Regions from separate parts of the Franzmannia qiaohouensis genome, predicted to be linked through region 2. Evidence: predicted binding sites of a transcription regulator. Region 2 holds the regulator's gene; each other region holds the start of a gene.

Region 1 (3,272 bases), on a different contig from region 2:
GCGCTGAATTCGGGATAGGCTTCGAGGCCGCACTCGGCGATATCGACGCCTTCATACTCTTCTTCTTCGCTGACCCGGATGCCCATGATCGCCTTGAGCACCAGCCACACGGCCAGGCTTGCCGCGAAGACCCAGGCAAAGATGCCGATGATACCGATGATCTGGGCGCCGAAGGAGGCGTCGGCATTCGACAGCGGCACCACCAGTACACCCCAGATACCGACCACGCCGTGCACCGAGATGGCACCGACCGGATCATCGAGCTTGAGCTTGTCGAGGCTGACGATGGCAGCCACCACGATGGCACCGCCCACGGCACCGATCAGCGTGGCACCCAGCGCGGAGGGCGCGAGGGGCTCGGCGGTGATCGCCACCAGGCCGGCCAGGGCGCCGTTCAGGGCCATGGTCAGGTCGGCCTTGCGGAACCACAGCTTGGCCAGGATCAGCGCGGTGATCACGCCACCGGCGGCCGCAGCGTTGGTGTTGACGAACACCTGGGCGACGTTGTTGGCCGAGATGCCGTCGGACATCTTCAGCTCGGAGCCACCGTTGAAGCCGAACCAACCCATCCACAGGATGAAGGTACCCAGGGTCGCCAGCGGCATGTTGGCACCCGGGATGGCGTAGATGGCGCCGTCCTTGCCGTACTTGCCCTTACGCGGGCCGAGGACCAGCACACCGGCCAGGGCGGCAGCTGCGCCGGCCATGTGCACGATGCCGGAACCGGCGTAGTCGGAATAGCCCGCTGCGTCGAGCCAGCCACCGCCCCAGGTCCAGTAGCCGGAGATCGGGTAGATGACGCCGGTCATGACCACCGCGAAGGCCAGGAAGGCCCACAGCTTCATGCGTTCGGCCACGGCACCCGAGACGATCGACATCGCAGTGGCAACGAACACCACCTGGAAGAAGAAGTCGGAGCGCATCGAGTAGTAGGGCGCATCCTCGTCGCCGGAGGTGATGGCGTCGAGGGTGTTCTCGCTGCCGATCAGGAAGCCCAGGTTAGGCAGGAAACCGCCGCCGGCGCTGGAATACATGATGTAGTAGCCGACCAGCAGGTACATGGTGCAGGCAATGGCGAACAGCGCGATGTTCTTGGTCAGAATCTCGGCGGTGTTCTTGGAGCGCACCATGCCGGCCTCGAGCATCGAGAAGCCGGCGGCCATCCACATGACCAGTACGCCACAGATGAGAAAGTAGAAGGTGTCGAGCGCGTATGTCAGCTCTGATAATTCTGTCATTGGGTGTTCTCCTGTGCCCATGTCGTGCCTGGTTGGGCCGCGTTAGTGTCCGCGTTGAGCATCGTTTTTCTGGATTCCTGCGTACTTTTGCAAAGCGCTGGGGCGCCGCTTACACCGCGTCGGCGCCGCGTTCGCCGGTGCGAATGCGGATGACGTCTTCCAGGGGGGTGACGAAAAGCTTGCCGTCGCCGATCTTGCCGCTGTTGGCCGCGGTGCGGATGGCATCGAGAACGCCTTCGACGCGCGAGTCGTCGACGGCGATCTCGACCTTGACCTTGGGCAGGAAGTCGACGACGTATTCAGCGCCGCGGTACAGCTCGGTGTGGCCCTTCTGGCGGCCGAAGCCCTTGACCTCGGTGACGGTGATGCCCTGAACGCCGTTGTCTGCCAGCGCTTCACGGACATCATCCAGCTTGAACGGCTTGATAATGGCGGTGATGAGTTTCATCCCGAATCTCCCAGATGAAAAGGATTGAGGCGTGCATAACGGCTTGCGCCTGATTAGGACATAGCGTGAAGCGTGCCAGACTGTAGATTTCGCTTTTTAAACAGTCATGTAGGGGGCGGCTTGCACCATCATGCAAGGTCCTCATGGGAGGGAGTGGAGGGCTTTGCACCAAGGCGGGGCATAGAGGAAAGCTCAATGCCTCATAATAGAGCGTTGGCGGGGCATGCGTGGCGCTGGCAGCTTGCGTATGCTTGGGTGTGAGGCATAACCGCTGGATGACGAGGAGAATCACGTGACCCATCAAGATCGATTTGGCCGTCTGGCCCGTGAGCTGGGCGAGCGCTTGCAGGGTGCCTCCCAGGCGCCGGAGGAGATTCACAAGGGGGTCCAGCAGGTCGTGCGCGGCGCCTGCGAGCGTCTCGAGCTGGTATCCCGCGAAGATTTCGATATTCTCATGGATGTACTGCAGCGCACCCGCAGCCGCGTCGAGACGCTGGAAGCGCGGGTCGCTACGCTTGAAGCAGCGCTCGACGAGGGTGCGGCACCCAGCGAGGAAAGCCACCGCGAGGCTAGCGGCGACACCCCACCGGCCGAAGATGCCGGCGGCGGCGAGCCTTCGCGCTGACGCTACGTCATTTTACCGGCGAGGGACCGCCATGACGCTTGCCATCATCAATACCCGCGCCAGCCTGGGGCTCGACGCGCCGGAAGTGCTGGTCGAGGTACACCTGGCCAACGGCCTGCCGGGCCTGACCTTGGTGGGGCTGGCCGAGGCAGCGGTCAAGGAGAGCCGCGAGCGGGTACGCAGTGCGCTGATCAATGCCGGTCTCGAGTTTCCCACCACCCGCCGCATTACCCTCAACCTGGCGCCCGCCGACCTGCCCAAGGAAGGCGGGCGTTTCGATCTGCCGATTGCACTGGGCATCCTGGTCGCCTCGGGGCAGGTGCCAGGGGAGGCGCTGGAGACGGTGGAGTGCCTTGGCGAGCTGGCGCTGGACGGCAAGCTGCGCCCGGTCACCGGGGTACTGCCGGTGGCCCTGGCGGCGCGGCGTGCCGGGCGCACCCTGATCGTGCCGCGTGCCAACGCCGACGAAGCAGCCCTGGCCAGTGGACTCGAGGTACTGCCGGCGGAGCATCTTCTGGAGGTGGTGGCGCACCTGCTGGGGCAGCGGCAGCTGGTGGCACACCACGCCGAACCGCGGCCCCTCGAGGCCGTGGCCAGCGGCATGGATCTGGCCGAAGTGCGCGGCCAGCAGCAAGCCCGCCGCGCCCTGGAGATCGCCGCCGCCGGTGCCCACAATTTGCTGCTGGCCGGCCCGCCGGGTACCGGCAAGACCATGCTGGCCAGCCGGCTGCCGGGCATCCTGCCGCCGCTGGAGGAGGATGAAGCGCTGGAAGTGGCGGCCATCCGCTCGGTGATCGGGCTGCCGCTCACCGACGACTGGGGGCGACGGCCGTTTCGTACCCCGCACCATACCGCCAGCGCCGTGGCACTGGTCGGCGGCGGCTCCAAGCCGCGCCCCGGGGAAATCTCGCTGGCCCATCACGGCGTGCTGTTTCTCGACGAACTGCCGGAATTCTCGCGC
Region 2 (3,272 bases):
CTCGGCCCCAACGGGGCCGGCAAGACCACCTCGTTCTACATGATCGTCGGGCTGGTCAAGGCCGACGCCGGCGAGGTCCATATCGACGACCGCGACCTGTCCCGGGCGGCCATGCACGAGCGCGCCCAGGCCGGGCTCGGCTACCTGCCCCAGGAAGCCTCGGTGTTTCGCAAGCTGTCGGTGGCCGACAACATCATGGCAATCCTCGAGACCCGCAAGGACCTCGACCGCGCCGGGCGCCAGGCGCGCCTCGAACAGCTGCTCGGCGAGTTTCATGTCACCCATATCCGCGACAATCTGGGCATGAGCCTGTCCGGCGGTGAGCGACGCCGGGTCGAGATCGCCCGCGCGCTGGCTACCGAGCCGACCTTCATCCTGCTCGACGAACCCTTCGCCGGGGTCGACCCGATCTCAGTGGGCGAGATCAAGGGCATCATCCGCCAGCTCAAGGCGCGCGGCATAGGCGTACTGATCACCGATCACAACGTCCGCGAGACCCTGGATATCTGCGACCGCGCCTATATCGTCGGCGACGGCCAGATCATCGCCGAGGGCAGCGCCACCGAGGTGCTCGATAACCAGCGAGTCCGCGACGTCTACCTCGGCGAGGACTTCCGGCTCTAAGAATACCGTCCTCAAGCCCATGAAAACACGCTGGGCTATTGACAACTGGCACACGAATTGCGCATGGCATGCTTATTGCAGAGATTTCATACCATAGTGCTTGCATGGGGTCGCGACGCGGGCTAACGTAATCGCTCACTTGTCAGCGAAGCCGTCTCCCCCATGGCCATGAAACCCTCGTTGCAACTGCGCGTCGGTACCCACCTGACGATGACCCCCCAGCTGCAGCAGGCGATCGCCCTGCTGCAGCTGTCGACCCTCGATCTTCGCCAGGAAATCCAGCAGGCGCTGGAGTCCAACCCCATGCTCGAGCTCGACGACGCTTTCGGCGAGCAGGAGGTCGCCGAGGCCAAGGAGGACGACTGGTCGAGCGAGATCCCCGACGAGCTGTCGGTCGACAGCGACTGGTCGGACACCTACCAGGACATGGCCCCCAGCGGCAGCGGCGAAGCGCCGGACTTCGAGCGCAACGCCAGCGGTGAAAGCCTCCATGACCACCTGGCCTGGCAGCTGGCGATGACCGACCTGGTCGACCGTGAGCGGATCATCGCCGAGAGCCTGATCGATGCCGTCGATGACAACGGCTACCTGGCGGCGAGCCTCGACGAACTCAGCGGCGGGCTGCGCGACCAGGGGCTTGCCGGCCTCAAGGTCAGCGAGGTCGAGCAGGTGCTGCTGCGCCTGCAGCAGTTCGAGCCTACCGGGGTATGTGCCCGCGACCTGCGCGAATGCCTGATGCTGCAGCTCGGCGTGCTGCCCGATGACACCCCGCTGCTGCCACAGGCCAAGCGCCTGGTACGCCAGTTCCTGGAAGCCCTGGCCGGCGACGATCGCAAGCTGCTCAAGCGTCGCCTGCGCCTCGATGACGACCAGCTCGACCACGTCATTGCCCTGGTCCGCACCCTCGACCCGCGCCCCGGCCAGGCCTTCAGCGACAGCGGCAATGACTACGTCATCCCCGACCTGATCGCCCGCCATACTCAGGCCGGGTGGCGCATCGAGCTGAATCCCGAGGCGCTGCCACGGATGCGTATCCAGCCCGACTACGCAGCACTGATCAAGCGCGCCGACAAGAGCGACGACAACGCCTTCATGAAGCAGCACCTGCAGGAGGCACGCTGGCTGATCAAGAGCCTGTCGAGCCGCAACGACACCCTGCTGCGGGTCGGTCGCGAGATCATGGCGCGCCAGTTCGACTTCCTCGAGCAGGGCGAAGAAGCCATGAAGCCGCTGATCCTGGCCGACATCGCCCAGGCAGTGGAGATGCACGAGTCGACCATTTCGCGTGTCACCACCCAGAAATTCATCCACACCCCGCGCGGGGTGTTCGAGCTCAAGTACTTCTTCTCCAGCCACGTCGGCGGCGCCGGCGAGGGCGACGCCCACTCCAGCACCGCGATCCGCGCGCGCCTCAAGAAGCTGATCGGTGAGGAGCCGGCGCGCAAGCCGCTGTCCGACAGCAAGCTGGTCGACCTGCTCGCCGATAGCGGCATCAAGGTCGCCCGGCGTACCGTGGCGAAGTATCGCGAAGCCATGGGCATCCCGCCCTCAAGCGAGCGCAAGCGTCTGTCCTGACAGTAAAAAAACCTGCAACATCGGTGCTGATCAAATCCACCGGCACAGGGGCTATGCAGCGCCACAAAAAGGGTTACAATCGAAGCGACACCCGCAGGAAAGGAGCGTGCCATGCAAGTCAACATCACCGGACACCATGTTGAACTGACCGAATCGCTGCGTGATTACGTCGACGAGAAACTTGCCCGCCTCGAACGACACTACGACAACATCACCACCGTGCAGGTCACGCTTTCCATCGAAAAGGAGCGCCAGCACGCCGCCTGCACCCTGCACGCCGCAGGGGCCGATATTCACGCCGATGCCCAGGACGTGGACATGTACGCCGCCATCGACGCCCTGGCCGACAAGCTCGACCGCCAACTGGTCAAACACAAGGAAAAAGCTCAGGCCCGCGCCCAAGGCGCCGGTGTCCGCTGATTTCTCCATGACTCTGCAAACCATCCTGCCCCCCGAGCGCGCCCTGTTCGGCGTCCCCGGGGGGAGCAAGAAACGGGTGCTGGAATTCTTCAGCACCTTCATTGCCCAGAACACCCCGAGCCTCGACAGCCAGGAAGTCTTCAGCCGGTTGATCGGACGCGAACGGCTGGGCAGTACCGGCATCGGCAACGGGGTCGCCATCCCCCATGCCCGCAGTCCCCACTGCAAGACGCCGCTGGCCGGCTTTCTCAAGCTCAGCGAAGCGGTCGACTTCGATGCCATCGACGGTGACCCGGTAGATCTGGTGTTCGTGCTGCTGGTTCCCGAACAGGCCGACGACACCCACCTGGCACTGCTCGCCGAAGTCGCCGGCGTGATGAACGACGCCGAGACCCGCGCCAAACTGCGCCACTGCGAGAGTCAGCGTGAACTTCATGATACCCTGATGGATGCCATCGACCGTCAGGCCCAGCATCCCGATACTCCCGCTCCCTGAGCCTTTGCCAGGGCCGCCTGGAAGCCCCGCGACTCATGTCGGCGGCACGTTTTAGCGCAGGTTCGCGCAGGAGAGCAGCATGCAGCTCGTGATCATCAGCGGCCGATCCGGCTCGGGTAAATCGATTGCCTTGCAGGCCCTCGAAGACCTGGGCTTC
Region 3 (3,272 bases), on a different contig from region 2:
GCGGCAAGCTCGCTGTCGGTCACCGCCAACGCCGCCCGGCTGGGGCTCAGCGACTGACCAGCCACAAGCTGCGATAGGGCCCAAGCTCGCTGGGTGGCGTGGCGCAGGCGCAGTCCTCGAGCAGGTCGTGCCAGTCATGCTCGGCAAGCGCCGGCAGCGCCAGCGGCTGGCGCTTGTCGGTGACGTTGTAGATTGCCAGCAGGCGTCGGCCGTCGGCCAGCGGCCCGCGCTGGATGGCCAGCAGGTTGGCGGGGGTGTCGAGCACCTGCTGGTCGGCGTCGGGGTGAAAGCAGGGCTCGCCGCGGCGAATGTCGAGGCGCCGCTTGAGCGCCAGGAACACCTCGCGGGTCGGCGTATTGCGACTGTCGAGCAGCTCGTCGAGCACTTCCATCTCCCACTGGCGGCGATTGATCGAGCGCAGCCTGCCGCTGCGCTCGATGCCTTCGTGGTCGTTGAGGGTGGCCGTCAGGGAGTGCAGGTAGAGCGCGGGAATGCCCTGCAGTGCCAGCATCAGGTGCTGACTGCACAGGAAGCGCTCGATTTGCCAGGGATCAGGGCCGCGGCGGGTGCCCTTGAGTGCCTCGAAGTAGGTGATGTTGATTTCGTAGGGCGAGTCCTCGCCGTCGGCGTTGGCCTTCATGCTGACGAAACCGCCGAAGCGGTGCATCAGCTCCAGCAGCGCCTCCACCTCATGCCCGGGCAGCAGGCCTTCCAGGGCGCGTACGCCGATGCCGTCGTGGCTAGCGGTGAAGTTGAGATAGCTGCAGCCGGCGGGCAGCGAGGGCAGTCCACGCAGCCAGCTGGCCAGGGTGCTGGCGTCGCCGCTGGTCAGGGTGTGGACCAGCAGCGGCGGCAGGGTGAACTGATAGACCAGGTGCGCTTCGTCTGGCGTCTCGCCGCGTTCCAGCCCACCCTCCTCGAGGCGCTCGAGCCCAAAGTAGCTAAGGTTCTCGCGGTGCGGCACGTTGGTTTCGGTGACCAGCAGGGTGCCGGGGGCCACATGGTCGAGAATGCCGCGCAGCAGGCGCACGATGGCGTGGGTCTGCGGCAGGTGGATGCACGGCGTGCCGACCTCCTTCCACAGGAAGGCGATGGCGTCGAGGCGGATGATCCGCGCGCCTTGTTCGACGTAGAACAGCAGGATGCCGATGAACTCCAGCAGCACATCGGGATTGGCGAAGTTGAGATCGATCTGATCCTCGGAGAAGGTCGCCCACAGGTGGCGGGTACCGCGGCGCGTGGCCACCGGTACCAGCAATGGCGAATTGCGCGGGCGCACCACCTGGGAGAGATCGGTGTCCGGGTCCATCTCGATAAAATAGTCGCGTCCCGGCTGGCTGCCGGCCAGGTAGTCGACGAACCACAGCGATTCGCGGGAGACGTGGTTGATTACCAGATCGACCATCAGGTCGCGGTGACCGGCCAGGCGTTGAATGTGCGACCAGTCGCCCAGCGTCGGGTTGACCTCGCGATAGTGGATCACCGAAAAGCCGTCGTCGCTGCTCCACGGAAAGAACGGCAGCACGTGCACGCCGCTGAAGGTATCGCCGAGACGCTGTTCGAGAAAGTCGTCGAGCACTTCCAGCGGTGGGCGGTCGCCGTCGATCAGGGTGTCGCCGTAGCTGATCAGCCACTGGTCGCGCTCGCTCCACAGTGGGCGTCCGGCGCCGGGGCGCTCGCGCAATGCCTCACGATGGTGCGCCAGCAGGGTGGTCAGCCGGCGCAGCACCTCGCCGGCGCGCGGTCCGTAGACCTCGCCGAGCCGGGCGCTGGCCAGCGCCGTGAAGGCCGCGGCATCGAGGGGGGCGAGCGCAGTGGGGGGCGTCGGCGAGCTCATGGCATCTCTCCTTGATAGGCTTCTCTCTTCAGCTTAATGCAGAAGGCGTGCCAAGCGCTTACACTACGGCAACTGTTTGAAAACAACACCGACGCCGGAACTGACCCCATGCATTGTCCCTTCTGCGGTACGCACGACACCAAGGTGACCGACTCGCGGCTGGTCGCCGAAGGCGACCAGGTGCGCCGTCGCCGCCAGTGCGCCGCGTGCGGCGAGCGTTTCACGACTTACGAAACCGCCGAGTTGGTAATGCCGCGGGTGGTCAAGGCCGACGGCTCCCGTGAGACCTTCGACGAGCGCAAGCTGCGTGCCGGCATGCTGCGCGCGCTGGAGAAGCGTCCGGTCAGCGCCGAGTCGATCGAGGCCGCGGTGGAGCGTATTCGTCAGCGGCTGCGCGCCCGCGGCGAGCGCGAGGTGGCGGCACTGGATGTCGGTGAAGAGGTGATGCAGGCGCTCAAGCGTCTCGACCAGGTAGCCTACATTCGCTTTGCATCGGTGTATCGCCGCTTTCAAGACCTCGATGAGTTTCGCGCCGAGATCGACCGCCTGGCCCAGGAACCCTCGTTCTCGCCCAACGACGATAGTTGATTGCACACGGACGACGCATGCCCAAAGCGACTGCCGAAACCTGGATGGCCCGCGCCCTGACCCTGGCGCGGCGCGGCCTCTATACCACCGATCCCAATCCCCGCGTTGGCTGTGTGCTGGTCAAGCAGCGGCGCATCGTCGGCGAGGGCTTTCACGCCCGCGCCGGTGAGCCGCATGCCGAGGTGCACGCGCTGCGCGCCGCCGGCGACGCCGCCCGCGGGGCCACCGCCTACGTCACCCTGGAGCCCTGCTCCCACCACGGCCGCACCGGCCCCTGCGCCGAGGCGTTGGTCGAGGCCGGCGTCAAGCGCGTGGTGGTGGCGATGCAGGATCCCAACCCCCAGGTCGCCGGGCGCGGCCTGGCGATCATGCGCGAGGCAGGTATCGAGGTGGCGTGCGGGCTAATGGAGGAGCAGGCGCAGGCGCTCAACCCCGGCTTTATTCTGCGCATGACCCGGCAGCGTCCCTTTGTGCGCTTGAAGATGGCCACCAGCCTCGACGGGCGCACGGCGATGCGCTCCGGCGAATCGCAGTGGATCACCGGGCCGCGGGCGCGCACCGAGGTGCAGCGACTGCGTGCGCGCTCCAGCGCGGTGATCAGCGGCGTCGAGTCGATCATCTTCGATAACTCGCGCCTCACCGTGCGCGCCTCGCAGCTCGACCTCGACGACGCCGAGGCGATCGCCTCGCGCCAGCCGCTGCGGGTCATCGTCGACTCGCGGCTGCGGCTGCCCCAGGCGGCGGCCTGCCTGCGCGAGCCGGGCCGCACCTTGGTCGCCACCTGCAGCCATGACGCCGAGCGCCGCGCGCGTCTCGAGGCGGCGGGGGCCGAGGTGCGGGTGCTGGC

Evidence for each region. Region 2 encodes sigma-54, which starts transcription at its own class of promoters, with help from an activator protein. Its sites were predicted from a motif close to TGGCACNNNNNTTGCTNT; they were not measured.
Region 1: a site for sigma-54 is predicted at 1,747-1,764, ahead of QC821_RS00545 (P-II family nitrogen regulator). Genes of this name have one in related genera too.
Region 3: a site for sigma-54 is predicted at 1,873-1,890, ahead of QC821_RS03570 (sugar phosphorylase). Genes of this name have one in related genera too.

Annotation. Positions count from the first base shown of each region.
Region 1 is NZ_JARWAM010000001.1:106,004-109,275, reverse strand. It holds gene QC821_RS00550 (ammonium transporter) at 1-1,238, opposite strand, end outside; gene QC821_RS00545 (P-II family nitrogen regulator) at 1,348-1,686, opposite strand; gene QC821_RS00540 (accessory factor UbiK family protein) at 1,979-2,311, shown strand; gene QC821_RS00535 (YifB family Mg chelatase-like AAA ATPase) at 2,343-3,272, shown strand, end outside.
Region 2 is NZ_JARWAM010000006.1:89,008-92,279, forward strand. It holds gene lptB (LPS export ABC transporter ATP-binding protein) at 1-624, shown strand, start outside; gene QC821_RS09500 (RNA polymerase factor sigma-54) at 787-2,199, shown strand; gene hpf (ribosome hibernation-promoting factor, HPF/YfiA family) at 2,311-2,619, shown strand; gene QC821_RS09510 (PTS sugar transporter subunit IIA) at 2,627-3,115, shown strand; gene rapZ (RNase adapter RapZ) at 3,195-3,272, shown strand, end outside.
Region 3 is NZ_JARWAM010000002.1:301,560-304,831, reverse strand. It holds gene QC821_RS03575 (heavy metal translocating P-type ATPase) at 1-57, shown strand, start outside; gene QC821_RS03570 (sugar phosphorylase) at 47-1,837, opposite strand; gene nrdR (transcriptional regulator NrdR) at 1,946-2,425, shown strand; gene ribD (bifunctional diaminohydroxyphosphoribosylaminopyrimidine deaminase/5-amino-6-(5-phosphoribosylamino)uracil reductase RibD) at 2,443-3,272, shown strand, end outside.